4 regions of the Carboxydothermus ferrireducens DSM 11255 genome follow, and region 3 is predicted to be linked to each of the others. Evidence: riboswitches for the same ligand, from Rfam matches in the RefSeq annotation. Region 3 holds a riboswitch; each other region holds the start of a gene.
What was found. A riboswitch is a leader RNA that binds a small molecule or an ion and turns the genes downstream of it on or off. The one in region 3 is predicted to bind cyclic di-GMP.
Positions count from the first base shown of each region.

Region 1: it holds a riboswitch for cyclic di-GMP, as region 3 does, so the genes downstream of both, CARFE_RS0112090 (HD domain-containing protein) here and CARFE_RS14440 (HD-GYP domain-containing protein) in region 3, are expected to answer to the same signal.
Region 2: it holds a riboswitch for cyclic di-GMP, as region 3 does, so the genes downstream of both, CARFE_RS16790 (methyl-accepting chemotaxis protein) here and CARFE_RS14440 (HD-GYP domain-containing protein) in region 3, are expected to answer to the same signal.
Region 4: it holds a riboswitch for cyclic di-GMP, as region 3 does, so the genes downstream of both, CARFE_RS14185 (HD-GYP domain-containing protein) here and CARFE_RS14440 (HD-GYP domain-containing protein) in region 3, are expected to answer to the same signal.

Region 1 covers NZ_ATYG01000048.1:238-6,755, reverse strand. Annotated here, with positions in the region: gene CARFE_RS0112115 (Fur family transcriptional regulator) at 1-192, shown strand, start outside; gene CARFE_RS0112110 (DUF5320 domain-containing protein) at 360-737, shown strand; gene CARFE_RS15140 (Hsp20/alpha crystallin family protein) at 825-1,208, shown strand; gene CARFE_RS0112100 (PAS domain-containing protein) at 1,468-1,995, shown strand; partial or broken gene CARFE_RS16870 (PAS domain-containing protein) at 2,002-2,178, shown strand; gene CARFE_RS15135 (GGDEF domain-containing protein) at 2,185-2,748, shown strand; cyclic di-GMP riboswitch class I at 2,812-2,896, shown strand; gene CARFE_RS0112090 (HD domain-containing protein) at 3,013-3,315, shown strand; gene CARFE_RS0112085 (HD-GYP domain-containing protein) at 3,453-4,241, shown strand; gene CARFE_RS0112080 (ATP-binding protein) at 4,460-5,857, shown strand; gene CARFE_RS0112075 (rhomboid family intramembrane serine protease) at 6,009-6,518, shown strand, end outside.
Region 2 covers NZ_KE386562.1:68,835-76,539, reverse strand. Annotated here, with positions in the region: gene CARFE_RS0113545 (patatin-like phospholipase family protein) at 121-1,059, opposite strand; gene CARFE_RS0113535 (LexA family protein) at 1,282-1,959, opposite strand; gene CARFE_RS16255 (N-acetyltransferase) at 2,121-2,294, shown strand; gene CARFE_RS0113525 (alpha/beta hydrolase) at 2,327-3,253, opposite strand; gene bioB (biotin synthase BioB) at 3,376-4,353, opposite strand; gene dmpI (4-oxalocrotonate tautomerase DmpI) at 4,620-4,808, opposite strand; gene CARFE_RS16790 (methyl-accepting chemotaxis protein) at 4,855-5,670, opposite strand; cyclic di-GMP riboswitch class I at 5,746-5,830, opposite strand; gene CARFE_RS0113500 (methyl-accepting chemotaxis protein) at 5,981-6,268, opposite strand; gene CARFE_RS16785 (methyl-accepting chemotaxis protein) at 6,332-7,705, opposite strand, start outside.
Region 3 covers NZ_ATYG01000014.1:2,162-9,866, reverse strand. Annotated here, with positions in the region: gene CARFE_RS0105810 (methyl-accepting chemotaxis protein) at 1-87, opposite strand, end outside; gene CARFE_RS0105805 (OmpA/MotB family protein) at 41-841, opposite strand; gene CARFE_RS0105800 (flagellar motor protein) at 822-1,625, opposite strand; gene CARFE_RS14440 (HD-GYP domain-containing protein) at 1,707-2,825, opposite strand; cyclic di-GMP riboswitch class I at 2,975-3,063, opposite strand; gene fusA (elongation factor G) at 3,156-5,174, opposite strand; gene spoVB (stage V sporulation protein B) at 5,335-6,834, shown strand; gene CARFE_RS0105775 (DNA polymerase III subunit alpha) at 6,824-7,705, opposite strand, start outside.
Region 4 covers NZ_ATYG01000009.1:54,555-62,259, reverse strand. Annotated here, with positions in the region: gene htpX (zinc metalloprotease HtpX) at 1-575, opposite strand, end outside; gene CARFE_RS0103815 (hypothetical protein) at 608-901, opposite strand; gene CARFE_RS14190 (YckD family protein) at 1,041-1,427, opposite strand; gene asnB (asparagine synthase (glutamine-hydrolyzing)) at 1,599-3,437, shown strand; cyclic di-GMP riboswitch class I at 3,530-3,616, shown strand; gene CARFE_RS14185 (HD-GYP domain-containing protein) at 3,676-4,599, shown strand; gene CARFE_RS0103795 (ferritin) at 4,671-5,183, shown strand; gene CARFE_RS14180 (DMT family transporter) at 5,240-6,103, opposite strand; gene CARFE_RS0103785 (ATP-binding protein) at 6,206-7,603, opposite strand; gene CARFE_RS0103780 (THUMP domain-containing class I SAM-dependent RNA methyltransferase) at 7,644-7,705, opposite strand, start outside.

The sequences.
Region 1 (6,518 bases), on a different contig from region 3:
ATTTTAAAAGATGATAGTAACAGTCACTGTCATTACGTTTGTTTGGAATGCGGGAAGATTTATGAGGTACCTATTCAACAAGAATTAACTTTACCTGTTAATGAAAATCTTAAAGATTTCAAAATCGTTAACAGTTCATACTGGTATTTTGGTTATTGTAAAAAATGCAAGGATAAAGTTAATGAAAAATAAAAGAAAGGGTGTAACTAATAAAAAATGAATCGGATAACAAAAGAAACAACTCAGAAAATTTTACAGAAAATGGTGTAGAAAAATTCAACCTTTGAGTCAAACCGCTAAAAGTGATGAAATAAAAGGTATTAGTAAGTGGTTAAAACACGGAGAAAGGAGGTGAAAAAATGCCATTGGGTCCCTACGGGCTCGGTCCCAGGACCGGTAGAGCTGCGGGCCTTTGCGCAGGATTTTCCGTGCCAGGCTTCATGAACCCCGTAGGAAAGAGGTTCTGGCGCAAGAATATTGGTTCTTGGTTTAGGCATGGTAGTTTTGGATTTGGCAGGGGCTGGAGGCACTGGTACTATGCCACAGGTTTGCCTTTCTGGGCAAGGAAACCTTATCCTTTTGACCATAATCCAGTAAATGGACCGAAATATGAAGAAGAAATCCTTTCCCAGGAGGCCAAATATTTGAAAGAACAGCTAAAAGTGATAGAAGAAAGGCTGGAAGAGCTTAAAAAGGCAAAAAAAGAAGGTAATAATGAAGAAAAAGACCAAGAATAAGAAAAGGGGTTGGAGAGCAGGGACGGTTCTTGCTCCGTCCCTCCATAACAATGCTGACTATTTTATATTTTAAAAGCTTTTAGAGAAGTGTTAGATTTAAATCGCCTGTTTGCCGAAGCCTTTGCACCGATTGGTAGAGGTGTATCAATCCCAAGGGTAGATATTCTTGATGAAGGCGATGAAATATTAGTTAAGGCAGAACTCCCTGGCATAGAAGATAAGAACCAGATTGAGCTGTACGTCCAAAACGATCATCTAATTATTAAAGGACAGGTTAAAGATGAAATAGAAGCAAGAAACGATAAATTCTACCGCAAGGAAATATTTGCAGGCAGCTTTGAGCGAGTAGTGTACTTGCCGGTAGAAGTAGAACCTGCTAAAGCTACTGCTGAATATAAAAACGGCATTTTAAACATCAGGCTCAAGAAGGCACAGGATAATCTGCGAGGCTTTAAAGTGGATATCCACTAATCCTCCTCTCCCCGAAGTTTTAAGGCTTCGGGGTTTTTTATTTAGGCTGAGCTAGTTAATCTCCAATTGAGGTAGCAAATCGGTGATTTTTTTGTTCTTAATTTGCAACAAAGAAAATAGTTGAAGCTAAAACCATTAATGAATAAAATATCATATGGAATAAATATACATATAAGAGTTAAAAGACAAAAGAGCGTAAAGGCTTTTGTGACTGAAATAAATTTATACAAAGTTAAGGGGGAGTGGTAAGTACGAAAGTATGGATAGTGTAGAAGCAATATATTCAAAGATTGTTGAAAATATGCAGAATGCATTTGCCTATTTAAAGGTAATAATAAATGAAAATAATGAACCTGTTGATTATGTCTTTATGGCAGTTAATAAAGCGTTTGCGGAGTTAATCGGTTTAAAGAGAGAAAATATTACTGGCAAAAGATTAACTGAAGTTGTAAAAGAATTTGAGAGTGATAAATTCAACTGGATTAAGTTATGCGGCAGCATTGCTGCAAACGGCGGCGAAAAACAGTTTGAACATTATTTTGAAAACTGTAACAGATGGTATAAAATAAATGTTTTCAGCCCGGAAAAGGGATATGTGGTGACTGTATTTACAGATATAACCGAAAACAAAGAGCGGGAAATTATCTTGGAGCAAGTTACAGAAAATGTCGAAGAAATATTAATTCTTAAAGATTTAAGAACAGGAAAAGTTTTATATGAAAATTCGGCTTTTAAAAAGATTTACGGTTTTACTGTAAATGAAACAAAAGAGAACACTAATCACTGAGATGAAATAGTACATCCCAGGGATTTGGAAAAATTTAAAAAGTTTTTAAATGCTGAAAATGTATTAACGAGAATAAAGAAATTTGGGTTTTTTACGTCGAGGTTCAGGATAATAGATAAGAAAGGTAAAGTGCGGTGGATATCTGCTAAATATCTCCCGGTAAAAGACAACAGGGGAGAGATTTACCGTGTGGTAAGGATTGAACGAGATATTACACCTTTTAAATTGTATGAAGAAAAATTGAAGAAATTAGCAAAGTATGATTTTTTAACTGGAGTTTACAACAGGAGAGCTTTCTTTCAAAGAGCGGAATCGGAGCTGGCTCGGAGTAAAAGGTTACAGGAAAAAGTGGGTATTATTGTGATTGATATTGATGATTTTAAAAAAATTAATGATAATTATGGCCACGAAGCAGGAGATAAGGTATTAAGAGAGTTTGCCGGTGTTTTAAAAAATATGTGCCGTAAATACGACTTTGTTGCAAGATTTGGGGGAGAAGAGTTTGTAATTTTTTTAAGCAAAGTAGATGAAAATATGGCAGTAAAAATCGCGGAGAGAATCCGTGAGGATGTTGAAAAACGTATGTTCCACTTGAGCCGGAAAAATATTGAGATTAAACTTACAGCAAGCTTTGGTGTTGCCGTCTTAGAAGAAGAAGACAATTATAGTGTGGAGAAAATTATTCAGAGGGCTGATGAAGCTCTTTATCGTGCCAAAAACAGTGGAAAAAACAAGACTGTATTTTTGCAGTAATTTAGGAAGCACTTAATGTACTGCTATTTGCAGCAAAAGAGCAAAGAATTTTGTAGTACTTGTATTCGACAAAGGCAAACCCGGCGAAAGCCGGGGGCGCAAAGCTACAGGGGCTAAGGCCGTAAGGCTATGCCAGCCAGCTGCCTAATGTAAGGCATAAAGGTTGATTAAAAAGTTTAAGGTAGAAAACTAAAATCTCCCTTATGCCTTACGGCAGGAGGGAGATTTTTTCATGCAAAAATGCAATGAAAAGAGGTAGAGGGAATGTATACAGTTGATTTAACTGATGTAGTTGTTGCTTTGACAAGAGCATTAGAGTTTACAAAAGAAAGATTTGCCCACCACCATGAAAGAGTAGCCTATATTGCTGCAACTATTGGTAATAAGCTAAAGCTTGAAAAGAAAGATTACGAAACACTTTTTTGGGCAGCATATCTTCATGATTTAGCTGCAGGAGCTCGATTGATGAATGTGGATGATATATCTTCAATTGATAAATACGATACTAAACATGCAGAGCTGGGTTATAAACTTTTAAAAGATGTACCATTTTTTATAGGGAAGTAGCTGAAGTAATCAGACTGCACCACCGTAAATTTATAGGTTATCCGCCGTAAGAACGATATAAAACCAATTACCTTTTAAGCCAAATTATTTTTGTTGCTGATCAGATTGAATTACTTCTTAAACAAAGAAGTCTTGCGTTGCTCCAGCGCAGTGAGATAGAACGTTACTTAACTAAAAATACAAATATACTTTTCAACGAATTAGTTGTAGAAGCGTTTTTAGAGATTTCTAAGAAGGAAAGCTTCTGGTTTGACCTTGATGAGCATTATATTGAAGAAAGACTTCAGGAATTAAGACCTGAAGCAAGAATTATAGCTGGGGAACAAGAACTAAGACTTTTAGTACTTCCCTTTGCCTATATTATTGACGCCAAAAGTCCTTTTACAAGCACCCATTCCTTAGGTGTTGCTGTTTTAAGCAGGCAGCTTGCCGAAATTGCAGGACTTACAGAAATAACGACATTAATAGAAATTGCCGGACTCGTTCATGACATTGGAAAACTTGGAGTTCCAAATAAAATTTTAGAAAAAAACGGGCCTTTAACCGACGTGGAATTTGAATTAATAAAAACTCATCCTTACTTTACCTATCATATGCTGAATAAAATTTCTGGATTTGAAGATTTGGCCAGGTGGGCAGGATACCACCACGAGCAGCCAAACGGCCAGGGATATCCCTTTAAGCTTTCTGGAGATGAGTTATGTGTTCCTTCCAGGATTATTGCGGTGGCTGATAAGTGGGTGGCATTAACTGAGAAACGGCCTTACCGGGAAGCACTGGATGTGAAGGAAGCTTTAGATATATTAACCGATATGGCAGCGAAGGAAATTGTTGATAGAAAGATAGTGAAGCTTCTGAAAGAAAATATAGATTATATTACTGGAAACAAAGAGAAAGAAGCGGGATATGGAATGATTGGTTTATAATTTAAAGATTAAAAAAGCACTGCAGTTAAGAGCAGTGCTTTCAAATTGTTTTTAATTTGCCCCTGCTTATGAAAATAGAAAGCGGGGGTTTGCTTTGAGCTGTAACACGTATAATGAACAAATACTTGGATATACTAAAAATGTTGTGTTATAATTTTATTAACTCTAAAATTACTAACTTTAAAGTTAGTAACTCATAAGTTAGCGAGGTGAATTTAATGTTTATTGGCAGACAATATGAGCTTAAAACCTTAAATAAACTTTACAACGAAAACAAATTTCATTTTATAGTTATGTATGGCAGAAGACGTGTGGGGAAAACTACATTATTAACCGAATTTTGTAAAGATAAGCCGTCGATATTTTTTGTTGCTGAAGAATACAATGATAAAATTGCTCTAGAATCTTTTTCAGATAAAATATTATCCTATTTTGGCCTTGATGGATTCGTAAGCAGATTTGAATCATGGGAAAAAGCGTTTCTTTTTTTAGCACAACAGGCGAAAGATAAACGTTTGGTTGTTGTTATTGATGAATTTCCCTATATAGTTAATTCCAATAAAGGCATTCCATCTCTTCTGCAAAATTTAATAGATCATTATTTAAAAGATACCAAACTTTTTTTAATTATTTGTGGCTCTTCTGTAAGTTTCATTGAGAAAGAGATTTTAAGCTATAAAAGCCCTCTATATGGAAGAAGAACTGCACAATTGATAGTTGACCCTTTTAACTTTTTTGAAAGTAGGAAATTTTTTCCAAACTATAATTTTGAAAATCAAGTTATTGCATATGGAGTTTTAGGTGGTATTCCTCAATATTTGAGCTACTTTGAGGATACAAAAGACATCTATGAAAATATCAAAACAAAAATATTAGACAAAGCATCTTATCTTTACGAAGAGCCAAAATTATTATTAAGACAAGAAGTCAGAGAACCAGCTTTGTATAATTCAATAATAGAAGCAATAGCAAGTGGCAGCAGCAAATTAAATGAAATATCTACAAAAGTAGGCGTCGATACTGATAAATGTGCAAAGTATATTTCTACACTAATAGACTTAAAAATACTCGAAAAAGTTACTCCCATTGAATTAAAAGAAAAAAGTAGAAAAAGTATATACAAAATTAAAGATAATTTCTTTAGGTTCTGGTATAGGTTTGTTTTCAATAATAAAGCCTTAATTGAGCAAGGATTAATTGATGAAGTTATCGAAAATAAAATTAAACCTTTTATAAACGACTTTCTCGGAGTAGTATACGAAGAAATATGTATAGATTATCTTAAAATTTTAAATAAGAACAAAGCGTTGCCCTTTATATTTGAGAAAATAGGTAAATGGTGGGGAAATAATCCATATAAAAGGTGTGAAGAAGAAATTGATATAGTAGCACTTGATAAAGACAACATAATATTTGGAGAGTGCAAATGGCAAAATAAGAAAACGGATATGACCGTTTTAAACAGTTTGATAGAAAAAAGCGCATTATTTAGTTTTAAAAATAAGTACTATGTTTTATTTTCAAAAAATGGTTTCACAGATGATGTGATAAATTTTGCAAAGTATAATAACAATATATTTTTAATTGAAAAATTTGATTATGACCTTGCAAATTAATTGAGCATCTATTTTTCAAAGTAAATTGATAGCAAAAAAAAGTATTTTTATGACTATCTTTGATGAAAAAGAAGTAAATTCTATTATCTCTACCCCCGACTTTAAAGCCTCCAATCTAAATTAACTCTGTAAAGAGAAAAGGAGAATAAAGATGATACCTTTAAGAGATGTAAACCCGAGCCGAAAATTTCCGGTGATGACAATTTTAATAATCCTGGCCAATGTGCTTGTATTTATTTTTCAAATTTCACTTCCCCGGGAGACGAGCGAGCTTTTTTTGCATACCTTTGGTTTTACTCCCCTGCGCCTGACCGAAGGATTAAGACAAGGTTTATTATCAGAGGTAGTCTGGAGTGGAGTAACCATTTTTACCAGTATGTTTTTACATGGAAGCTTTATGCATCTTATTAGCAATATGTGGGCTCTCTGGCTTTTTGGGGATAATGTGGAAGAACGCATGGGGCACTTAAAATTTTTATTGTTTTATTTTTTAAGCGGGATTGTAGCAATGACAGCGCATTACGTATTTAATTTTACTTCGGACATTGTTGCAGTTGGGGCTTCGGGAGCAATTGCCGGAGTGATGGGGGCTTACTTTGTCCTTTTTCCCTTTGCTAAAATTGTGACTTTGTTTTTTTTAATTTTTATCCCAATTTTTATT
Region 2 (7,705 bases), on a different contig from region 3:
TGTTGTCTTTATTAAATACTAAAAATAACCATTTGCTTGCTTTTATTTTGGTTACTCACCCCCCTTTTTTTTAATTCCATAAAGTCAATATCTTCTGCTTAAAAAGCCATAAAGATTTTTTTAGATTGCTTTTAATTCCCAAAAGCTTTCCTTTACTTCTTCTTCAATAAAATTTCCAGTATCAAGAGCAATTTTTATTTTTTCAGTCACTTTCTTCCCTGCAATTTCCCCAGCACGGATACACTCACCAGCACGATGGAACTCATACCACTTAATATTTCCTACCTCTGGCTTAAGCAAATAATAATGTTTACCATGAAGTCCAGAATTCAAAGAGACTTCTTTAGGCTGGGCACACAGTTCCAAAGTATTATCTAGAACATTGATAATCTCGAAGCGTGAATTTTTAATATAATGGACCACTTTTTGAGAAGGCATATTTTTTATCCTCTTCCAGGTATGAACCAAGGTGGAAGTCTGATCTACATTTGAGCTAACGTCAATCGCTATTACAATATCTGCACCTGCTTCTTTAGCTGCCCGGACAGGTACTGGAGTTGTTACCGAACCGTCCACTAAAATTCGTTCATCAATCTTAACAGGAGAAAATACCCCAGGTATAGCAATGCTGGCTCGTAAGGCTTTAGCCACCAGTCCTTCATTTAGGCGAACCTCTTCTCCCGAAACGATATCAGTGGCAACAACAGTCAAAGGCTTCCGCAACTGGGAAAACTCTTTCCCCTGGGTTAACATTTCAAAGTACTTTTCTACTTTGTTTCCGGCTATTATGCCCTGGCGGGGTAGAGTAGGATCAAAAAGGTTAAATATCCAGCGCCACCGCATTTTTAGAGCCATATCCTCCAATTCTTCGATCCGGTAACCTGCAGCATAGGCTGCTCCTACCACTGCCCCCATGCTGGTCCCCGCTATAAAATCAATTGGTATATTTGCTTCCTGCAATGCCTTGAGCACACCTATATGGGCATAACCTCTAGCACCACCGCTTCCCAGGGCTATTCCAATACGTGGCCTTACCTTAACCTTCTGTTTTTTATTCATATTTTCGCCTCCATTGCCTCTACATATTTTTTAGGAATATTTTCTTTCCCGCTAATAACCGGTGTACCCAAAAGACACAAAAAATACTTAAAAAAATATTTAACCAAGGGGTATACCATTACGCCACTTCCCATCTCACCAAACAAATAATCTACATATATACCCAAAAGACCAAAAAACTTGGTAAAATAAAAAGGTCGTAACTTAAATTTGTGACCAATTTCAAGCTAAAGCTTCATCAAGAAAATCCGCAAGCATACCCTTTTCCTTATCAGAAAGATCGGTAAGCGACTTTAAATACCTTCCGACTAACTCGGTTACCCCAACCCCTATCTCATGATTCATCGTTTGAATAATAGTACCAAGAACAGTTCCAATAAAGATTATGATGCGCATTTCACTGGTAGGTGCATTTTGAACCAAACTTTTAACCAGCATTTCTGTTCTTCCGCCCAATTTTCTAAGATACACGATAAATAACCCTATGACATATGCCCCAAAAGTTACTCGAACCTGAACCTTTGGAATTTCCTCCAGCATTTTTTGTACAGCATCACTAATGCTGTGAGTTTTTAAACTGTTTAGCAGCTCAAGTACCTTTGTCTTTATTTTATTCCACTCATCTATATTTATTTCTTTTGTACGTTTTTCTTCAAACAAGTTTATAGCTTTAATAGTAGGCATAAAAACAACCTGGGAACGTCCCATTTCGTTAGGATTTACTGTATAATCCCGGGTAAGGTAGCCAAGTTTTTCTAATTCTTTCAAAACGTCGTATGCCGTCCATTTGCTGACGCCAAGTGCATTCGCTATTGTTTCGTAGTGAACTGGAACATTCGTTTTTTGGAATAGATCAATTAATTTCTCTAAAAATTGCTTGCGGCGTTCGGTCAAAATCATACTTAGCTACCCCCAAAAAACCAAAATAGTTTACGAGTATTATTCTATTTTCAATTTTAAAATATGTCAAGAATTTAGGTATCCTTTTGTTATTAATCTGTGATATTGTCACCTTAGAATTATTCTAAGAAAATGTCACCATGAAGAAGGAGAGAGTTATTTTGAACAACTGTAAAAAAAGATTTCCAAATCAGACGGTAGCCCTTGAAGTTAGAAGCTTTAATCAAAGAGCTATAAACTGCTACAAAAAAGTTGGATTTAGTATTAAAAGAGAATACTTAAAAAATATTTCTAACGAGGATGTTAAATTTTACTATATGGAACTCGAAGAATAATGCCCGAAAATTCATAATGAATTTTCTACAATTTAAAACAATTTATTTAACCAGTTTATAATATCCCTGACCACTTCCTCCCGATTAATTTCGTTTAACATTTCGTGCCGGCCTCCGGGATAGAGCTTGTATGCTACATTTTTTAAACCTAATTTTTCGTAAGTTTTTATTAACTTTAAAACACCTCTACCCATGTTACCTACCGGGTCCATATCGCCGCTAAAAATGAAAATAGGAAGCTCTTTGGGGATTTTAGCCAAGTTTTCCCGGCGGAAAGTTTCCTTTAACCCTCTTAAAAAATCGTAGTAAAAACTTGCGGTAAATACTCCCCCGCAGTAAGGGTCATTAATGTATTTATCTACTTCTTCGGCATCGCGGGAAAGCCAGTCAAACTCGGTGCGGTTTGGTTTAAACTTTTTATTGTAGTTGCCAAAGCTAAGCTTTGTTAAGCAAACGCTTCTATATTTAGGGCCGTATTTTTCGACTTCTTTTTTGGCCAAAAAGATGCCGAGATTAACAATAGGCCCGGGACCGCAGGAAGTACCCGATAAAATCACACCATCTAAAGTCTCACCATAAAGAGTAATATACCGCTGAGCCAAGAAAGAGCCCATACTGTGGCCAAATAAGATAATTGGAAATTCCGGGTTTTCGTTTTTAACAAAATCAATAAGTTCCTTCATATCCTGAACCATCCGGTTAAATCCATCGGGACCCAAATAGCCTATTTCCTCAATGCTTTTCGCCGTTTTCCCGTGCCCACGGTGGTCGTGGGCAAAGACAAGATAACCTTCTTTGGTTAAAGCCAAAGCAAATCGCTCATAGCGGGCTGCGGTTTCCGCCATACCATGGGCAATGTAAACAATCGCCCGTAGTTTCTGCTCTTTATCCGGAAACCAGCGGTAGCAATAAATTTCCTGTCCGTCACTGGCTTTAAAGAGAAAGTTAAAAGAGCCCATTTTAAACCCTCCAAGCCCATGTTAACGAAATTCATCGAAATTTCGCGCTCAGCCTTCGTCCACCGTTTTTTCCGCAGCTACATTTATCTCCCACCGCTTTCCTTGGCCAGTGGCCCCCTCTCCTAAATTTTTAAACCTAAATCTCTAATCATTTGTAAATCTGTTTCCACTTCCCGGCCTTTAGTTGTTAAATAATGCCCGATTAACATGCCGTTTAACCCCGCCATTAACCCCAGAGCCTGCATATCCCGCAAATTTACCTCCCGACCACCGGCATATCTGATATTTTTATCCGGCAAAATGAAGCGAAAAATTGCAAAAGTCTTGATAACTTCCAGGGGCGATAAAAGTGGCCGGTTTTCCAGTTTTGTTCCTTTAATTGGATTGAGCACGTTTATCGGTATGGCATCAACATCTAATTCTTTTAGCGTAAAAGCAAACTCAATTCGCTGTTCCATAGTTTCTCCCATACCGATAATACCACCACAACATACTTCCATTCCAGCTTTTTTAACATTTTTAATGGTTTCTATCCGTTCATCATAAGTATGAGTTGTAACGATATTGCTAAAAAAACTTCGCGCTGTTTCCAGATTGTGATTATACCGAGTAACTCCGACTTCGCGCAGCTGCATAGCTGCTTTTTCGGTTAATGTCCCCAGGCAAGCGCATAATTCCAGGTTTACTTCCTGACGCAAACGTTTATAAATAGCTAAAATTTTTTTAAAATCCTCGTCCTCCTCGGTCATTCCCAGACCGGACGTTACCAAATCAAAACGATGGGCCCCGGCCGCTTCCATAGCCTTGGCTTTTGCCAAGATTTTTTCTTCCTCGAGCATTTCAGTGGGTGTAATTTCTGTATGATGATGGACCGATTGAGCGCAAAAGGCACAGTCCTCAGGACAATGACCGGTTTTTACACTGATGATTGAACATAACTCCACCTTATCCCCCACGTACTTTTCCCTGATCTTGGCCGCCATTGCTGCCAATATCAGAATATCTGCGCCCTCAGCCTGCGCAAGCTCCAGCGCTTCAGATTGATTAATTTGTCCGCCATCCAGTACTTTTTGGGTTAAGGCTACTATCCGATTAAACATGGCTCTACCCCCTCTCTCGGTTTATAGTTATAATACCGGTTGAATTTCACATTTGTCAACGTTTTTTATTTTATAGTTAACAAAAACTCCGTTCGCCAGAAGAATAATTTTTTTTGAGGGCCTTCCGGTCTAATAACTTGATGCCGAAAAAAGCCTTTTTTTAGTAAATAAAGCAAAAAGAGAAACCTTGCATTTTTATAAAAAACAAGGTTTCTCTCAAGTCTTTTCTTTTATAAACTTACAAAATCTTACTTTTTCCGGTTTTCTTACTTATTTATCTCCGCAAGAGGTTTGCCACCGCTACCTACATTGTCCAAAGAATTTTCCCGAATTATTACAATAAAAGCTTGAGGTGGAATATTCAGCGTAGAACTTGCTGCATCGGTAAGATTTTTAATAAGCTCCGCTTTTTTTTCCTTGGACATAGGTCCTGCATCAATCTGGATTACCGGCATTCCTTTCCCTCCTTCCCAACTTTTATAATCATAATCACTTCTTAATTTATTTTAACTTAAATGCAATATTCTTTAAATCCTCAGCTACCCCTGAAATTTCTTCAATCGCTGCCGTTAATTGTTGAGCCATCGCACTTTGTTCCTCACTTATCGCTGCCAGGTTTTGAATGCTCTGTATTAATTCATTGAGTCTATGTAAGCTTTGATTTATCTTGTTTCTAATATCCTGGGCCGAAAACTTGGTTTGCTGGGCAAGTTTTCTTATTTCTTCCGCTACCACCGCAAAGCCCCGACCTTTGTCTCCCACTCGGGCAGCTTCAATCGCCGCATTTAAGCCTAAAATATGTGTTTTATCGGAAATTATATTGATTAAGTTAACAATTTCCTGAATACCTGCAATTTCTGCTTGAAGTTCCGTTGATTCACCGGCAATTCGCTGGTTTGTATTTGCCAACTCCGCAGCTGAAGTACTAAATTCCGTTGCCGACTCCCTAATTTCGCCGGTGACTCGAGCTAAATCGGCCGACATATTAATTACCATATCCTGGGTTTCCGTACTGAAAGCTACCGCCATTGCTCCTACAACGCCTTCCTCATCAGTTATAGGAATTACCGTTGCAATATATGGAAATCCAAATTTGCTTTGTTCTTTTTCAACCCTGGCAACAATTTTTTTGTTTTGCTTCATCGCTCTCTCCATTAATGTTCCTTCCACTATTTTATCTCCCGGCTTAAACCCAAAATCAATTCGCCCCGGACGATAATACAAATACTTTTCCAGATCAGAAACTATAAACGTTGCGTCTTCAGTAAATAATTTTTGATAATCAGAAACAGTTTCCAGGATTTTATTTATTTTCATTTCTCTATCCCCTCCCTTTAAATTAATATAAAAACCTCCTGCCCAAAGGCGGAGGCTTAACTCTAAATCCACACCTTCGGCAGCTGGCTGGCATAGCCTTACGGCTTTAGCCCCTGTAGCTTTGCGTCGCCGGCTTTCGCCGGGTTTGCCCTTGACAAAACATTATTTTTATTATTAATATTTGAAAAATTGTAAATTTTGCAACCTTTTTATACTTATGGTAGAACATCACTAAAAAACCTGTCAAGAAATAAAAAAGCCCCCTGCCAATTAATTTTCGGCAGGGTGACTTATTGGTTATTATCAACTATTACACCCGGAAGCGGGCAGCTATTTTCTCAAGTTCTGCTGCTAAAGACGCTAATTCTTCAGAAGAAGCCGAAATTTCTTCCATAGCCGCAGTTTGCCCTTCCGTTGTCGCTACAACATTCTGGACTCCTGCAGATATTTCTTCCGCAGCAGTAGCAACATCCTGAATCTGCCGGGCAACTTCTTCAATGGAAGCAACGATTTCTTTAAATTTCTTACCAACTTCAAGTACCGTTCCGCTCCCTTTTTTGACCTTCTGGCTACTCGCAGACATTACATCAATTGCCATTTATTTCCCTTTTAGCACCCAAATCCAAAAGAATAAATGACAATTTGTGTATCATGTTCACTATTAAACCTTAAACTTATTTACAGTATTTTCCATATCAGTAGCAATTAAATTTAAATTCTGGGCAATAGCCGCCAGTTCTTCCGAAGATGCTGAAAGCTCTTCGGAAGTAGCCGCTACTTCTTCAGCAGCCGCTGAACTTTCTTCTGTTACTGCACTTACTTGCTGAATTTTATCTGCTATCTCGTCCACCGCCTGTAAAATATCGCCAAAGGCTAATACAGAAGATTCAACAGCCTTAATTTGTTCTTTAATAAAAGCATCAACATTGTCCGAGGTCTTTATTACTTCATTAGCATCGTTTTGTACTGATAATATTATTTTTGTAATTTCATCGGTGGAACTTTTGGACTTCTCGGCAAGTTTTCGGACTTCTTCGGCTACTACGGCAAATCCTTTACCGGCTTCACCCGCCCGGACTGCTTCAATGGCCGCATTTAAGGCCAGTAAATTCGTCTGGTCGGAAATCTCGGTTATGGCGTTTGTGACATTGTTTATATTCATGATTGAAGCGGCAAGAGTTTTTATCTTTTCAACTACCAACTCAAACGCTGATTTTATTTGCTGGATGGATTTTACGAGATTATCCATTTCTTTTTTACCCGCATTGGCTTTAGTTGCTGTATTTTCAGTTAACGCTGCTATGTTTGTTAAATCCTGAGCCTGCGTTGAAGCTCCAGCTGAAACCTGCTGCATTGCTTTAGCAACCTCCTGGGCTGATGCTGCCATCTCCTCGGAAGTTGCCGAAAGATTTTCCGATTCTTTAGTAAGTAAAGTGGATTTTTCCTTTATTTGGGTCGCAATTTCACTAAAGGACTGTACCATAACGTTCATGCTGGAAGCAAGAATTCCTACTTCATCTTTGCTATCGTAATCGATGGTTACACTCAGGTCTCCTTTAGCTATTTGATCTACCTTGGCGGTTAAATCAGTGAGGGGTTTTGCAACCTTTCTTATTGTTAAAATCATCGTTAGCACTGATAAGAAAATACTGAATAAAATAATTATGCCAATCAAAGTGCTCTGTTTTTTCCCTTTTTCCTCATGCTTTTCTAAATGTTTTTTAAATAAGCTTTTTTGTTCTTCAGCCTTTTTTAATAAAATTTCTTTAAGCACGCGCCATTTAGGCGTTTCCTTCTGGGCATGCAAGGTAACGGCTTCAGCGGTTTTTCCAGAGATAGCAAGCTTTTGAGCTTCGACCTTTAGCTGGTGATCTTCTTCCCAGAGAGTTCTTACTTTTTCAAGATCTTGTTTCATCGTACCTGAAGCTAATTTAATTGCTTCTTCATTGGCTTTTATAAATGCTTCATGAGCTTTATCATAGTTTTTCCTGGCGTTTTCATCTTTAGGGTTTAAAATAATATTTCTTGTTGCCTG
Region 3 (7,705 bases):
ACCTAAGCGCAGTTTAAATCCCCCCATTAATTCTCCCCCTTTAATTTTGTCCGGGTACTTTCCCGCTTTTTGGCTCCACCGGTTCATACTTGCTCCTCAAAATAACAATATCCACCCGCCGGTTCTTCTGCCGGTTTTGCTCTGAAGTATTGGGAACTTTAGGGCGATATTCTCCGTATCCTACCGCCGATAAACGATAGGGCGGAAAATGAAGCCCATCAATTAATTCATGGACAACCGAAGTTGCCCGGGCCGTGGAAAGTTCCCAGTTGGACGGAAATCTACTGTTGTTTATAGGCAGATTATCGGTGTGTCCTTCGATGCGAATATAGTTGGGAAGCGGTAAAAGAATTTCCCCGATTTGCCGCACAATAGCCCTTGCCTGAGGAGACAGCTCTGCCGAACCTAATTTAAATAAAATGGCATCTTTAAAGGAAATAACCACTCCCCTTTCTTCCAAGGTAGCCGTCACACTGGCATTCAAACCTTTCGCTTTTATGTACGACTCGACTTTAGCCTTGATCATCGCTAAATTAGCCGTTTCCTTCAAATCCTTTTCATCAACCGCCGGTAATTGCTCCTGGCTGGCTTTTCCCAGGTTGCCCTGTACAGTTGCATTGCTCCCGGTAACCACATCCGGTCCGGCATTGGTAAGCACAATTCCGCCCCCGCCTAGGGCTTTACTCAAAGAATCAGCAAGGGCACGAAACTTTTGCGCGTCAATATTAGAAAGGGCATATAATACAATAAAAAACACCATCAAAAGGGTAATCATATCCGCATAGGTAATGAGCCAGCGTTCGTGGTTTGGTTTTTTTTCCTCATGCTGACGCCGCTTCATTTAATTCACCCTTACCTTCTCTTAAGCTTTGCTCCCGGAGCTTGGGCTTTAAGAATGACCGGAGTTTTTCTTCAATTAGCATCGGGTTATGTCCTTCCTGCAGCGACACCAATCCTTCTAACATCATTTCCCGCACTAACAGTTCTTTTTTGCTTAAATTTTTTAGTTTTGCCGAAAAAGGCAGCCATAAGATATTCGCCGAAGATACTCCGTAAAGGGTAGCGGTAAAAGCCATCGCAATTGCCGGACCAAGCTTATCCGGGGTGGAAAGTTGCCCTAAAACGTGAACCAGTCCCATAACCGTACCGATAATCCCCATCGTCGGGGCATAACCACCGGCCGCTTCAAAAAATTCGGCCCCCACCCGGTGTCTTTCTGCAATAGCGTAAATTTCATTTTCCAAAATCGAGCGGAAAAGTTCCGGGTCGGTACCATCGACAATTAACTGTAAACCCCGGCGTAAAAAGTCATCCTTGATGTTGGGCAGGTCATTTTCCAGAGCCAGTAACCCTTCCCGCCGGGCTTTTTGGGCAAGCGAAACTATTTGTTTTACCACTTCCAGTTCGTTTAACGGCTTTTGAAAAAGCATGATTTTAAAGTACTTGGGAATTGCCAGTACCTCTTCCGTCGAAAAAGCAATGATACTGGCACCGATTGTTCCGCCAAAAATTATTAAAGCCGCCGAAGGTGCTACCAGGGCAGAAATAGTACCGCCTTCCATTAAAAACCCGGTTACCAGGGAAGTAAAAGCTAAAACTACCCCTAAAACCACCATTATTTCCATCTTTTCTCGCCCCTTAAATCTTTTTTTAAGCGTCTTTTAACCTAATTATACCAAATTTTTTAAAATATTTGTTTGTTTTTGTTACCCTTGCGTTAAAATTTGCGCAATACTTTCGTTAGCAACTTCGGGATACAAAACAATTTTCGTAACCATCAATTTATATTCTTCTGCCAGGGAAAGATAGTACGGTTCTACCGGCCGCCCATTATCGGCAATTACCCGAATTACCGGTCGATCAGGAAACCCCACAGGTGTTCCGGTAACTATGCCTTCAAGGCCATTATTTAATAAAACCTTTGCTCCCACCGGATAAACGGCAATAGACGAAGCAAAGCTTTTAACCGTATTCAGGTCAAATTCGCCGCCTCCAAGGGCTAAAACAAATTCGTAAACCTCTTTGGGATCTATGGGATCGCGATAAACTCTTTTGGAAGTCATGGCATCATAAACATCGGCCACCATGATTATCTTGGCAAATTTATGAATTTTATCGCCACTTAACCCCTGCAGATAGCCGCTACCATCCAGCCGCTCATGGTGCTGGATTACACCCTGAACCACACTGCTGCCAAAGTTAAGGTAACGGGAAACAATTTCGCCCCCTTTTTCCGGATGAAGCCGAATTATCTCCATTTCTTTCGGGGACAATTTTCCCGGTTTATTTAAGATGGTCCAGGGTACTTGGGTTTTGCCGATATCGTGTAAAAGACCGCTGATACCCAAATTGATAATTTCATCGTGTTTAAAGCCGGCTTTTAAAGCAGTGGCCATAGAAAGCAAGGCTACATTTACCGAATGAAAGTAAGTATAATCGTCAATATTCCGGATATCATAAAGGTCTAAAAGAAAACCCTTTTTATCCAAAAGCTCGGCTAACATTTCCGCTGCGATTTCTTTAAGTTGCTCCCGGTAATTGGCGACTTTAATCGCAAAATACCTTTCCTGCAAAATATCCTGATAAAGATTGTTTACCACATTTAAAGCCCGGCGCCGAACCATTTCAGAAATTACAAAGGCTTCGGTAAAATCATCCTTGCCATCGTAAATGTAAAGCCAGCTATATTTCAACTTTTTGAGCCGATTAATCATGACGGAGGTTAATACAGTCCCGGCATTAATTAAAATCCGTCCCTGCCCGTCCATTACCGGGTAACCAACTTTCAGACCGGGGATTAGATACTCGACGGGAATGCGACGCATATTTACACCTCTACCGCCATTATTTTTTTATTTTACAACACAGTTCCTGCTTTCAAAAGATATTTCGAACTTTTCCTCATCGAACTTTGGAAAATACTAAAACCCTCCTGCCGTAAGGTCGGCGGAGGGTTTTCGCTTAAAATTCCACCTTCGGCAGCTGGCTGGCATAGCAGGAGAAGCTGCTTTAGCCCCTGTAGCTTTGCGTCCCCAGTTTTCACCGGGTTTGCCTTTTTCGGAAAATGTTATTTAATTGCGCTTTACACCATTCTTGCCATACAGAATTAAATCATTAAACAGGAAAAATCGTCAAGAAAAATTTGCAGAATCGTTTTATTCTTCTTCTTTCTTGTTTAAGTTTGCTTTCTTAATAATTTCTTCCTGGAGTTTGGGCGGTACTTCCTGGTAGTGGCTGAAAGTCATGGTATAAAAGCCCCGGGCCTGGGTCATCGCTTTAAGGTCAATATTATATTTTAACATCTCGGCGTACGGTACATAGGCTTTAACCCTGGCCCAGCGGCCCTGGGTTTCCATGCCCAAAACATGGCCGCGTTTACCGTTAAAATCGCTGATTACATCCCCCATAAATTGCTCCGGTACCGTCACTTCAACAAGCATTACCGGTTCCAAAAGTACCGGATTGGCTTCCCTTACCCCTTTCTTGAAAGCCTGACTGGCCGCAATCTTAAAAGCCAGTTCGGAAGAGTCCACCGGGTGATACGAACCATCGTACAGTACCACCCGCACATTCATTACTTTATAACCGGCCAGTACTCCTTCATTTAAAGCTTCCCTTATTCCTTTTTCCACTGCCGGGAAATACTGTTTGGGAACGGCACCGCCAAAAATCTCTTCACCAAACTCAAACTCTTTATCCGGCAGGGGTTCTAATCTAAGCCACACATGGCCGTACTGACCCCGGCCACCGGTTTGCTTTTTATATTTACCTTCCACCTGGACCGTTTTCCGGATGGTCTCCCGGTAAGGCACCCGTAATTCTTCGGTTACCACTTCAACACCATACTTCCGTTTAATTGCTTCGAGAACAATTTCCAAATGGAGTTCCCCCATGCCGGAAAGGAGGTTCTGGCGGGTTTCCAGGTTTTTTTCAAGGCGGAGTGTTGGGTCTTCCTCCAAGGCGCGATGGAGGGCAGTGGAAAGGCGGTCTTCATCGTTTTTACTTTTGGGGAGAATGGCAATGGTCATGTTAGGAGTGGGATAATCTACCGGTTCAATTTCCACCGGTTTATCTTTTAAACTCAAAACATCGCCGGTACCGGTTTCGGAAAGCTTTATTAAGCAAGCAATATCTCCGGCATTAACCTCCTGGGTTTGAACTTGCTCTTTGCCCCGCATATAAAGGATATGGCCGATTTTTTCCGGTTTATCCTTATTAAAGTTATAGAGAATAGTTTCCGGTTTTAAAGAGCCCCCCAAAACTTTAACAAAGTTAATCCTGCCTACATACGGGTCAGCTAATGTTTTAAACACATAAGCCACCGGGTGATCGTAACTTTTTTGGGGAGGCGGCAGCAGTTCACAGGAAGCATCCAACAAATCTTTAATGCCGATATTTTTTGTGGCAGAGCCCACAAAAAGAGGGTAAAGTTTGCCGGCCCGTACCCCTTTTTTGAGCCCCAGGGCAACCTGCTCAGGGGTCAGTTCCGCTCCATCCAAATACATCATTAAGAGCTCATCATCATTTTCCGCCGCAGCTTCCGTTAATTGCAGCCAGGCTTCCATCACCCTCTCTTCATACTCGGCCGGTATTCCACTTTCGGTTAAGTTGTTGCCGTCAAAAATGTATGCTTTATTTCTTAAGATATCGATATATCCTTTAAAGTTTTCCCCTTCGCCAATCGGTAAATGAAGGGGTACTACTTTAGCCGAAAGAATCTCCCGGATCTGATTTAACGTTTTTTCAAAATTGGCATTTTCCCGTTCTATTTTGTTAATAAACACAAAACGCGGCAAACCAGCATTGTCTGCAAGATTCCAGACCACTTCCGTCTGAATCTCCACGCCGGACGCCGCGCAAACCACAAATATTGCCCCTTCTACAACTTTTAAAACACTTTTTACCTCACCGATAAAATCCGCATACCCCGGAGTATCGATAAAGTTTAACTTATGGTTGTTCCACTCGCAGGGCACAAGGGAAGCGTGAATGGTCACCTTCCTTTTAATTTCCTCGGGGTGGTAGTCGGAAACAGTATTTCCGTCCTCCACCCGGCCCATTCTCTTCAATACTCCGGTGTTGTAAAGTAAAGCTTCGGTAAGACTGGTTTTGCCCGCCCCGCTGTGGGCAAAGATACCGATGTTTCTTAAAAACTCTGTAGGGTAGCTTTTCATTTAAAAGCCCTCCTAAGGATTTTTTATTAGTAATATATTATTTCAGCATAATTTCGGGTTTTCCTTTTATTTTTTTGAAATTTTTTTAATTCTACGGGAATTTCCGGAAGCATAAACTTTTTTAACAACGGCTAAATTCATCGGGTAAAGGGGTAACGGTATGTCTCTTTTGTACGGAACTCTTTTAATGAGTTTCGTAAGCTTTTTAAATCGTATCTTGGGTTTTGTTTACCAGGTCTTAATCGTAAGACTCCTCGGGGCCGAAGGTATCGGCTACTATAATATGGCCTATCCGGTTTTCGTTTTTCTGCTCGTACTCTCAACCCTTGGTATACCCCTGGCCCTCTCCCAAACCATTGCCCAGGAAGGTTTTAAAAACCGGGCTCATAGTAAAAACCTTCTTTTCTTCTCCATAATTTTCCTTTTGTTGTTTAGCCTTACCGTTTTAGGGCTGTTTTTTTCCTTGCTTCCCCTAATTCGGCATCTTCTATTTCCTTCGGAATATAGTTTTTACGCTTTTTTATGGTTGATACCCTCAATTCCGGTAATTGCCGTCTCCTCAGCTTTAAGAGGATATTTTATCGGCCTTTTACGCTGGAATATTCCGGCCCTGGCGCAAAATATCGAACAAATCGTTAGAATTTTGGTCTCCCTAAGTTTAACCTCAGCCTTTATTAACATAAGCTTAAAAGATGCTCTCCGCGGTCCTTCCCTGGGAGTCCTTGCCGGAGAAACCGTTGGCCTTCTGGTAGGAGTAGCATTTTTGGATAAAAAATCATGGTTTTCCCCGAAAATTCCCCTAAATTACCTTCGCAAAATCTTTTCCCTGGCAATTCCCGTGACCCTTACCCGGGTGATGGCCACCCTCCTTTCGGCTTTAGACGCTCTTTTAATCCCAAAGGCATTGGTCCTATCCGGCCTATCCTTTCGGGAAGCCACCGCCACATACGGTTTATTTTCGGGAGTGGCCATGACCCTTCTTTTAACGCCGGCAGTTATTACCAATACCCTTTCTACCACTTTAGTGCCCGGTATTGCTGAGGCCTTCGGTCAGGAAAACTTTTCCTTAATAAGAAGCCGGAGTTTTTATGCTTTTAAGCTTTCCCTCATCGCCGGTCTTCCCGTTACGGCTATTTTGCTGTTATACGCCGCTCCCCTTACGGCTTTACTCTTTAAATATCCCGAAGCCGGTCAATTGGTGGTAATTTTAGCTTTAAGCGGACCTTTTTTGTACTGGTACCAAACGGTTACCGGCATCTTTCAGGGTCTGTCCCAACCCCAAACCCCTTTTTACATTTTGTTAGGAGCAAGCGGAGTTAAAATCCTGTGCCTTCTGCTTCTAACCCCCAGGATAGGGATTACCGGCACGTGTCTTTCTTTTGCCCTTTACCATTTTCTCCTTTTCATCTTAAGTTTGTGTGCCTTAAAACTTAAGCTTCGCACTTTAACTTACGACCAAACCCTTTTAAAAGTGATTTTTGCTTTTCTCGGCTCCCTTGGCCTGGGTTATGGCTTTTCGAAAATTTTCAGTCCCGCCATCCCCTTTAACCTTGTTTCAGGGATATTGTTTGTTGGTACTTCTTACATCTTACTCCTGCTGGTTCTGGGCGGGATTACCTCTTATGAATTAAGCCGTTTATACCGGCTTTTTAAGCGATAGGAACAATTTTTCGAGCAAAGAGGCGCCCGTCTTTTTCCTGCGCCCAAATTTGGACAAACTTTTTGGTTAAACTCCAGAACGATTTACCGTACAGGGATGCTGGAACTAACACTTCGTAAAATTCCTGCTGGTTTTCCAGAGTAAGGGTTAAAAACGGTTCTCCTTTGCGCGTATAGCGGCGGCGACCAAAAGTTACCTCTCCGGTGATGATTAATCCCTCCCGTGTTTTTTCGACTTTTGCCTCCAAATCCAACCAGAATTTAACACCGATAACTTTCTGAGCTTTTTTAAGATAATCGCCGGCCTCTTTTTCCTTTTTCAGGGAAAAGTTTGGTTCCGCAAAAAGACCGGGGATTGGTTTAAAAAGTTTATAAACCTCCAAACAATAAAGAAGACTTTCCCGGCTTACCCCAAAACCGTCAAAAGCTCCGGCTAAAATGAGGTTTCTTATTGTTTCGACCGAAAGCTTGTGCCCCGCCCGCTGCCAGAAATCCCAAAAAGACGTGTAGGGCCTTGTTCTCCCTTCTAAAATTATCGAAGCCGCTTTGGGGCCAACCCCTTCGATATCTTTAAAACCTATTCTAATCCCGTCTTTAACTTCGGTAAAACCGTACTGGCTTTCGTTAATATCCGGAAGCAGGATTTTAATCCCTCTTCGTCCAGCTTCCCTCAGGTAAAAGGACGGTGGATAAAATCCCCCCTCGGAATTTAAAAGTAAGGTGAAATAAGTTTTGGGCCAATGGGTAATAAGGAAGGTGGAGTAATAAGCCAGATAAGCGTATGATACGCCGTGGGCTTTATTAAATCCGTAACCGGCAAAGTTTTGTAACAGGCTAAAAATTTTTTCCGCGTCAGCAGCCGAATAACCGTT
Region 4 (7,705 bases), on a different contig from region 3:
ATCGGAGCTAAAATCAGCAAGATAAGATCGGCTATAAGCCCTCCGGGATTATTATCATCATCGCGACCACCGCCAAAAAACAACCCCCAGCGAAAAACATCCGCCAGCATGGAAATAGCTCCGGCCATAGCCGCCGCAATGGTTCCTATCAGAATATCCCGGTTTTTAATATGAGCTATCTCGTGGGCCAGCACCCCTTCAATCTCCTGCCGGTTTAGAAGATTTAAAAGTCCTTCGGTTACCGCTACCGCTGCGTGTTCAGGATTACGCCCGGTGGCAAAAGCATTGGGCTGGGGCGACGGGGTAATATAAATTTTGGGCATGGGAATGCCGGCTTTTAAGGATAGATTTCTCACAATTGAGTACAACTCCGGCGCCTCCGCCTCACTTACCGGATAAGAACCGGTCATTTTTATTACCAGGGTATCGCTGAAGTAATAGCTAATAAAGTTCATGGCCAGAGCTATCAGGAAAAACGTAAATGCTCCGGTCGTCCCACCAATAACTCTGCCAAGTAAAACCAGCAAAACGGTTAACACACCCATTAAAAGCCAGGTTTTTATCGTATTGGTCATTCTTCTCTTCCCCCTTAAATTTGTTAATCCTTTTAAGCTACGCCAAATCCATCAAAATAAGACGTTTGATACCAACGGGAAGTAGTAAAATGCTGGAGTTTATTTATATTTAAAAAATCCTGCAGGTTATCAATAATAAGTTTTGTTTTATTCTCTTCTTTTTTGTTCTCTATCCTTTTTGACTTATGGTTAATTTTAATTATTATCTTTCTCCCCAAAAACAACGACACATCTCTTAAAATAAGCTCTTCTACATCGCCGCTCCCGACAAAAGCTGCTAATATTATTGCCAAAAATATCAGTAAAAAGCGCAGGGCCTTTAACATCGACACCACCAGTATTAATTATACATCAAAAAAGGTCAAAAATAAATCACCTAAAACATTTTCCCCAAAAAAGAGTAATAGCCGGCAAAACGCCGGCTAAAATCTATATAAAAGGAGGAAGGTGCATTGAAGAAGGTACTTATAAGTTAGAATATCCGCCCATCATCCCACCCCGGGGTCCATAAAAACCCTGGGGTACAGCATTGTTACTGTTCGGTACTTGCTGATTCCATCTGCCCCAAAAACCTCCTCTGCCAAAACCGCCGCAACCGGGACCAAAAGCATCAGGATTTTGTATTCTGTACTGGAGCATTGCATCAATTCGTTGCTTCATAAAATCTCCCTGTTCTTTGGTAATAAGCCCGGCTTTTACCCGTACGTCAATTATTTTCTTCATAATTTCCGCCTGTTGTTTGTAGAGGTCGATCAGCTCATTTTTCTGGTCAACGGTTAAGGCGGCCATGGCCGGTACTGTAAAAGCTACCAACAGCAGTGCTACAAGCCCAATTATCAGTTTTCTCTTCATTAAAATCACCCCTTTTTTTGTTTTCGATTTTAGTTTAACCCAAAATGTTTGCAAAATCTCGGAGAAAATGTTACAAATTTGTTTAAGTTAAATTTCCAGCGAACCCTTTCCTCTTCTGCGGCATATCATAAAAGAGACTGCTAAAAAGTAGGGCCATAGGAGAGGATTAACATGTGCGGAATTGCAGGTATGATAAGTTTTTCTAAGGATTTATCACCTTTTGTTCCTCTATTAGAAAAAATGACCCAATCCCTTACCCACCGCGGTCCAGACGCTTTAGGTATTTGGCATTCGGAAAATATCATTCTTGGACACCGGCGACTGACGGTCATCGATCCGGAGCGGGGGCGGCAACCGATGATTCGCACCTACGGGGATTTGCAGTACGTTATCGTTTACAACGGTGAGCTCTATAATACCAAAGAGCTTCGGGATGAGTTAGAAACTCGGGGACACCATTTTTACACCACCTGTGATACCGAAGTTTTACTGGTTTCCTACATTGAATGGGGCAAAGAATGTCTTTCTAAATTAAACGGTATCTTTGCCTTTGCCATTTTCGATGAAAAAGAAAACCAGCTTTTTTTAGCCCGGGACCGGCTCGGAGTAAAGCCCCTTTTTTATGCTCTGGTAAATGATACCTTGATTTTTGCTTCTGAAATTAAAGCCCTTCTTCTTCACCCCGACATCCCTTCCAGGCTTTCCACCGATGGCTTAAAAGAAGTATTGTTTTTGGGTCCCGCCCGCACCCCGGGAATGGGAGTTTTTGCACATATTTCCGAACTACTTCCCGGCGATTATGCCGTATTTAACCCGGAAGGTTTATTTATAAAACCCTACTGGCGTCTTACTTCTAATCCCCATCCCGATGATTTCCCCACTACGGTGAAAAAAACCCGGGAACTTTTAGAAGACGCGGTTATTCGCCAGTTGGTTTCCGATGTACCCATTTGCACCCTTTTATCCGGGGGTCTTGACTCAACGGTAATTACTGCTTTTGCCGCCCGCCACCTTCATAGCCGTGGCGAAACTCTAAACACCTTTTCGGTGGATTATGCGGAAAACGAGCTGTATTTTACCGAAAGTGCTTTTCAGCCCAATTGCGATGCTATGTTTATCCCTTTGGTTGCCAAAGAGTTTAACACCCTTCATCGTAATATCGTGTTAACTCAAGAAGAACTTTTTGACGCACTATTTCCGGCTTTAACCGCCCGCGACCTTCCCGGTATGGTCGATATTGATTCATCCCTGTGGCTTTTTAGCCGGGAAATAAAAAAAGAAGCCACCGTGGGCTTATCGGGAGAATGTGCCGACGAAATTTTCGGCGGCTATCCCTGGTTTTTTAGAAAAGAAGCCCTTGAAGCCAAGACCTTCCCCTGGGCTCTAAGCTTAGACCGCCGAAAAACCCTTTTTAGACAAGATTTAATTGCCGAATTAAAGCCCGATGAATATGTCCAGAAACGCTATCACGAAGCTTTAGAAGAAATTCCTGAAATTTCCGGATTATCCCCGGAAGAAAAAAGGCTTCGGGAAATAACTTACCTTACCCTCACCCGCTGGATGCCTATATTACTGGACCGTAAAGACCGGATGACCATGGCCTGGGGTCTGGAAGTGCGAGTACCGTATTGCGACCACCGGCTGGTGGAATATTTGTGGAATGTTCCCTGGCACTTTAAAACCGCTGGAGGCCAGGAAAAAGGTTTACTACGGCAGGCAGTAGCGGATCTTATTCCGGACTACATCCTCAAGCGTAAAAAATCTCCTTATCCCAAAACTCATCATCCGCTTTATACCAAACTGGTAAGAGAAGCACTAACGCAAATCTTGGCCGAAAACTCTTCCCCGATTAACTTCCTGATAGATGAAAACGAGGTCCGAAAACTAATCACCAATCCCTCTCCCCCAAACGCCCGCCCCTGGTTTGGCCAGTTAATGGGCGATACCCAGATTATGGCGTATTTAATTCAACTAAATTACTGGTTTAAAAAATACCATATTTCTTTTTAATTTGAGTAGACAAATATTTAACATTTTTTCAACTTCTATCTTTACAAAATTGTCATTTTTTTGTAATATTTTTGTTGAAAATTAAATATTTTTGTCGATAAAGGCAAAACCGGCGAAAGCCGGTGACGCAAAGCTACAGGGGCTAAAGCGAATTTTCGCCATGCCAGCCAGCTGCCGAAGGATGAACTAAAAACCTCCTTGGGCAGGAGGTTTTTTGTTTTTGAGGAGGGAGAATTGCTTGGCCCGAAAAGCCAATATCTTTGAAAAAAGTTTTCATGCATCAAGTCGCGCCTTATTATTAACCGACTGGGAAGGAAATTTAATTGCAGCAAACCAGCAGTTTTACCAATTGTTTCAACAAGAAAAAATAGATTTTGCAAATTTTAATATTTTTCGCATGTTTCCAACACTTAAAGCCACCAAGCATTCTCTAACTCCAAAAAAAGGAGTAATTTTACAGACTTCGAAAAACTTAATTGTCAAAGTAGATATTGATTGCAATCAAAGTTTTGATTTCCGCCTTTTTTATTTTAAACTCCTGCAGTCAGAAGTCAAAACATTTAAGCTTACTAATTTAATCAATGAAGCTAAAAATCTTCAAAGTGTAAAACTTGTTTCAAAAATTCTCGAGATACGAGATCCTTATACTTCCGGCCATCAGGAAAACGTAGCACGAATTGCGGTAGCCATTGCCCAGGAGCTTGGATGCCCTCCACCGGTATTAAAAAGTATCTACATAGCAAGCCTTCTCCATGATGTCGGAAAAATTGGAATACCAATTGAAATTTTAAATAAACCGGGTAAACTTTTAAAACCCGAATTTGAACTAATTAAAACTCATCCCCTTACCGGTTACAACCTATTAAATGATGTTGATTTCGACTACCCCATTAGCGAATTTGTACTACAACATCACGAACGTATTGATGGTAGCGGTTATCCCAACGGCCTTAAAGGGGATGAAATTTACCTTGAGGCCAAAATTATAGCTGTTGCCGATGTTGTCGAAGCTATGAGCGCTCATCGTCCCTACCGCCCATCTTTAGGCATTAAAGCCGCGCTAAAAGAAATTGAAGCCGGTGCCGGCAAATTATATGATCAGGAAATAGTAGCCGCCTGTTTATACCTTTTTAGGAAAAAGAAATTTACTCTTAGCCCTTAATAAACGGCTTCATATCTACCCTTAATTAATGTTATACTTAATTAAGTAATTTCCACCAGGGAGGTATGTCTATGCTTAGCCAAAAGCTTTTAGCCGCTTTAAACGAACAGCTTAAATGGGAGTTTTATTCGGCTCATCTTTATCTTGCCATGGCCGCTTACTGCCACGACCAGGGGTTAGACGGCTTTGCCAATTTCTTTCGGGTCCAGGTCCAGGAAGAAACCTTCCACGCCATGAAATTTTTTGACTACATAAATCAACGGGGAGGAAGGATATTTATTTCCGGTATCGATCAACCCCAAAACGAGTACGCTTCTATCTTGGACGTGTTCACCAAAGCTTATGAACACGAGCAAATTGTCACCAAACGTATTTACGCTTTAAGCGATATCGCCCTGGAAGAAAAAGAGCACGCCACGATAAGCTTTTTAAAATGGTTTATCGATGAGCAGATGGAGGAAGAAGAAACATTTGGTAATCTCGTAAAGAAACTCTCCCGGATCCAAAATGACCAGCATGCCATTTACACTTTAGATGCCGAACTGGCTCAACGGGTCTTTACCCCTCCCCCCTCCGGGAAGTAATAATTTTAGGGACAGTCCCTAAAACTATACTTTAAGTATAAAAAAGGGGACTGTCCCTAATTTTCTACTTTGGCTACCAAGTATGCTCCGAAAAGCACCAGCACGCCTCCGGCAATTTGCCCGGGAGTTAATTTTTCCGCAAATAACAGGGCCGCAAAAATAACCGTTATCACCGGTTCAAACATGCTAATAATCGAAGCACGGGCCGGTCCCAAAAGCTCAATTCCCCGAAAAAAGGTAAACATTGCAAGAAGGGTAGAAAATACCACAATACCGGAAATTGAAAACCACACTTTTTCCGGGGGCAGAAGATCAAGAGTGCCGCTTAATAAACCGACCACCAGAAAACAAATCGCCGCAAAAACTGCAATAAAACTGCTGGCGGTTAGAGAGGGAATTTGTGTTAAAACCTTTTTCCCCAGCGTTATATAAACCGAATAAACTAACGCCGTAGCCAGAGCAAAAAGTACCCCAGTTGGATTTAATTTGCCGCTTATATTCCCCAAAACCAAAATTAGACCGGCAAAGGCTAAGGCTACCGCAACAAATCCTTTAAACCCCAGCCGGTCTTTATAGACTATGCTTGATAAAATCGCCACCAGCGCCGGGTAAGTATAAAAGATTAACGATGTCAGCGATGCTGAAATGTATTTAACCGAAAGAAAAAAGCAGGAAGACTGTATTGTATATAAAATCCCCATCGCCAAAACATATAAAATCTCTTTTTTGGTAATGCCAAAACCCTTATGAACATAATAGTTATAAACCTGAAAAATAAGCCCCGCCAAGAAAAACCGCCAAAAAAGCAGCGTATAGGGCGAAGCTCCCTCCTTATACGCAAACACCGCAAAAATCGGAAGTAAACCAAAACCCGCCGCCGATAAAAAAGTAAGTAAAACCCCCCGGTAGTACTGACTCATTCCCCGCTCCCCCAAAATTTTTTATCAATAATAACATATATGAAGGATATTGAAAACAGCGAACCTCTTTAGAAAAAAGGCTACTTTTTTCGGTAGCCCTTTTTAAACTAACGAAAAATTTTTAAAATCAAATAAATATAAATTCTTATTTTTTTTAGCCGCTTCAATAAGTTCAGAAGAAAACCCTTCTTTACTGAAAATTATAAAACTCTCGTTTCGCTTTCCTTTATTCCACTGTACTTTTTGCGCTTTTGCAATTAAATTGCTATAAACTTCATAACCAACTTTACGGTTCTGGTATTTGCATTCACCAAAGATAATTTCTCCCGAATCCTTATTAAGCCCAACTACATCAATTTCGGTTTGTCTATCCCACCATTTCCCTATTTTTGTATATTCTGTGTTTAAGTCTCCCCTTTTCACTAAATACCTGAGGAGTTCCTGGCAAACTTTTTCAAATACAAAGCTTAGATGATTTTCAATAAAACTTTCCCGGATTTTCCTTAAAACAAATTCTTTTTCGTTAATTTCAAGAAAACTTTTATAAGGATAAACAAATTTAAACCAAAAGTCCAAAAAATTATCTTTTAAAAAATATAACCCTTTTTTACTCTTTTCGGGATTATCTTCGGTAATAGGAGTAATTCTTTCTAAAATATCTAATTCAATTAAAGTTTTTAAGTATTTCGTAAGACCGGTCTGCGAAATTCCTAACGCAGTAGCTAACGCCCCTAACTTGTGATTTCCGGCAGCAATGCTTTTTGCTATAGAAAAGTAGCTACCAATATCTCTTAATTCCTTTTCCAGTAAGAATACTGGTTCTTCATATAAAAAACTATTTTTACTTAAAATATTTTTAGCAATAGCCTGATAAATATCTTTTTCTTCCTGAAAAACTTCAATATATTTAGGAGTGCCGCCGGTAACTGCATATATTTCTAAAACTTCTTCCCAGTTTTTCCCGGGAAAAAATTCGGACATGTGTAAAAAGTCAATTGATTGTAATTTAATTTGTCCCGTTCTTCTACCATAAAGAGGACTACTATAAGAAAGGGTTTGGGATTCCATTAAACTAATTAAAGAACCACATAAAATAAGCATAATATTTTTTTCTTTTAAAAAACTATCCCAGATCTTTTGCAAAATCGATGGAAAAGCCCTATTGGCCACGCCTAAATATTGAAACTCATCAATGACCAAAACTCTTTTTTCATCATCTTTTACAAAAAATTTAAATATCTCTTCCCAGCTCAAATCACTTTTTAAAATAAGCTCATTATTTAAAAATTGACCAAGTAATTTAATTAAAGCTTTCCTGTTTTCACCTTCCGATTCCTCGGTTGCTAAAAAATAAAGAGCAGGTTTATTTTTTATAAATTCTTTTATAAGAGTTGTCTTCCCCACTCTGCGGCGCCCGTAAATCACCACCAGGGAAGAACCCTGACGGTAATATTCTTTTTCTAAAAAGGAAAGCTCTTCGTCCCGGTTAACAAATTTCATAAAACCACCTCATAATAATTATACCCTAAATTATTATAATTTAAAGTATAATTTTTGGTGGTTTGGGCCCAAAGAACTGATAAAACTGGGTTTCAATCTTCC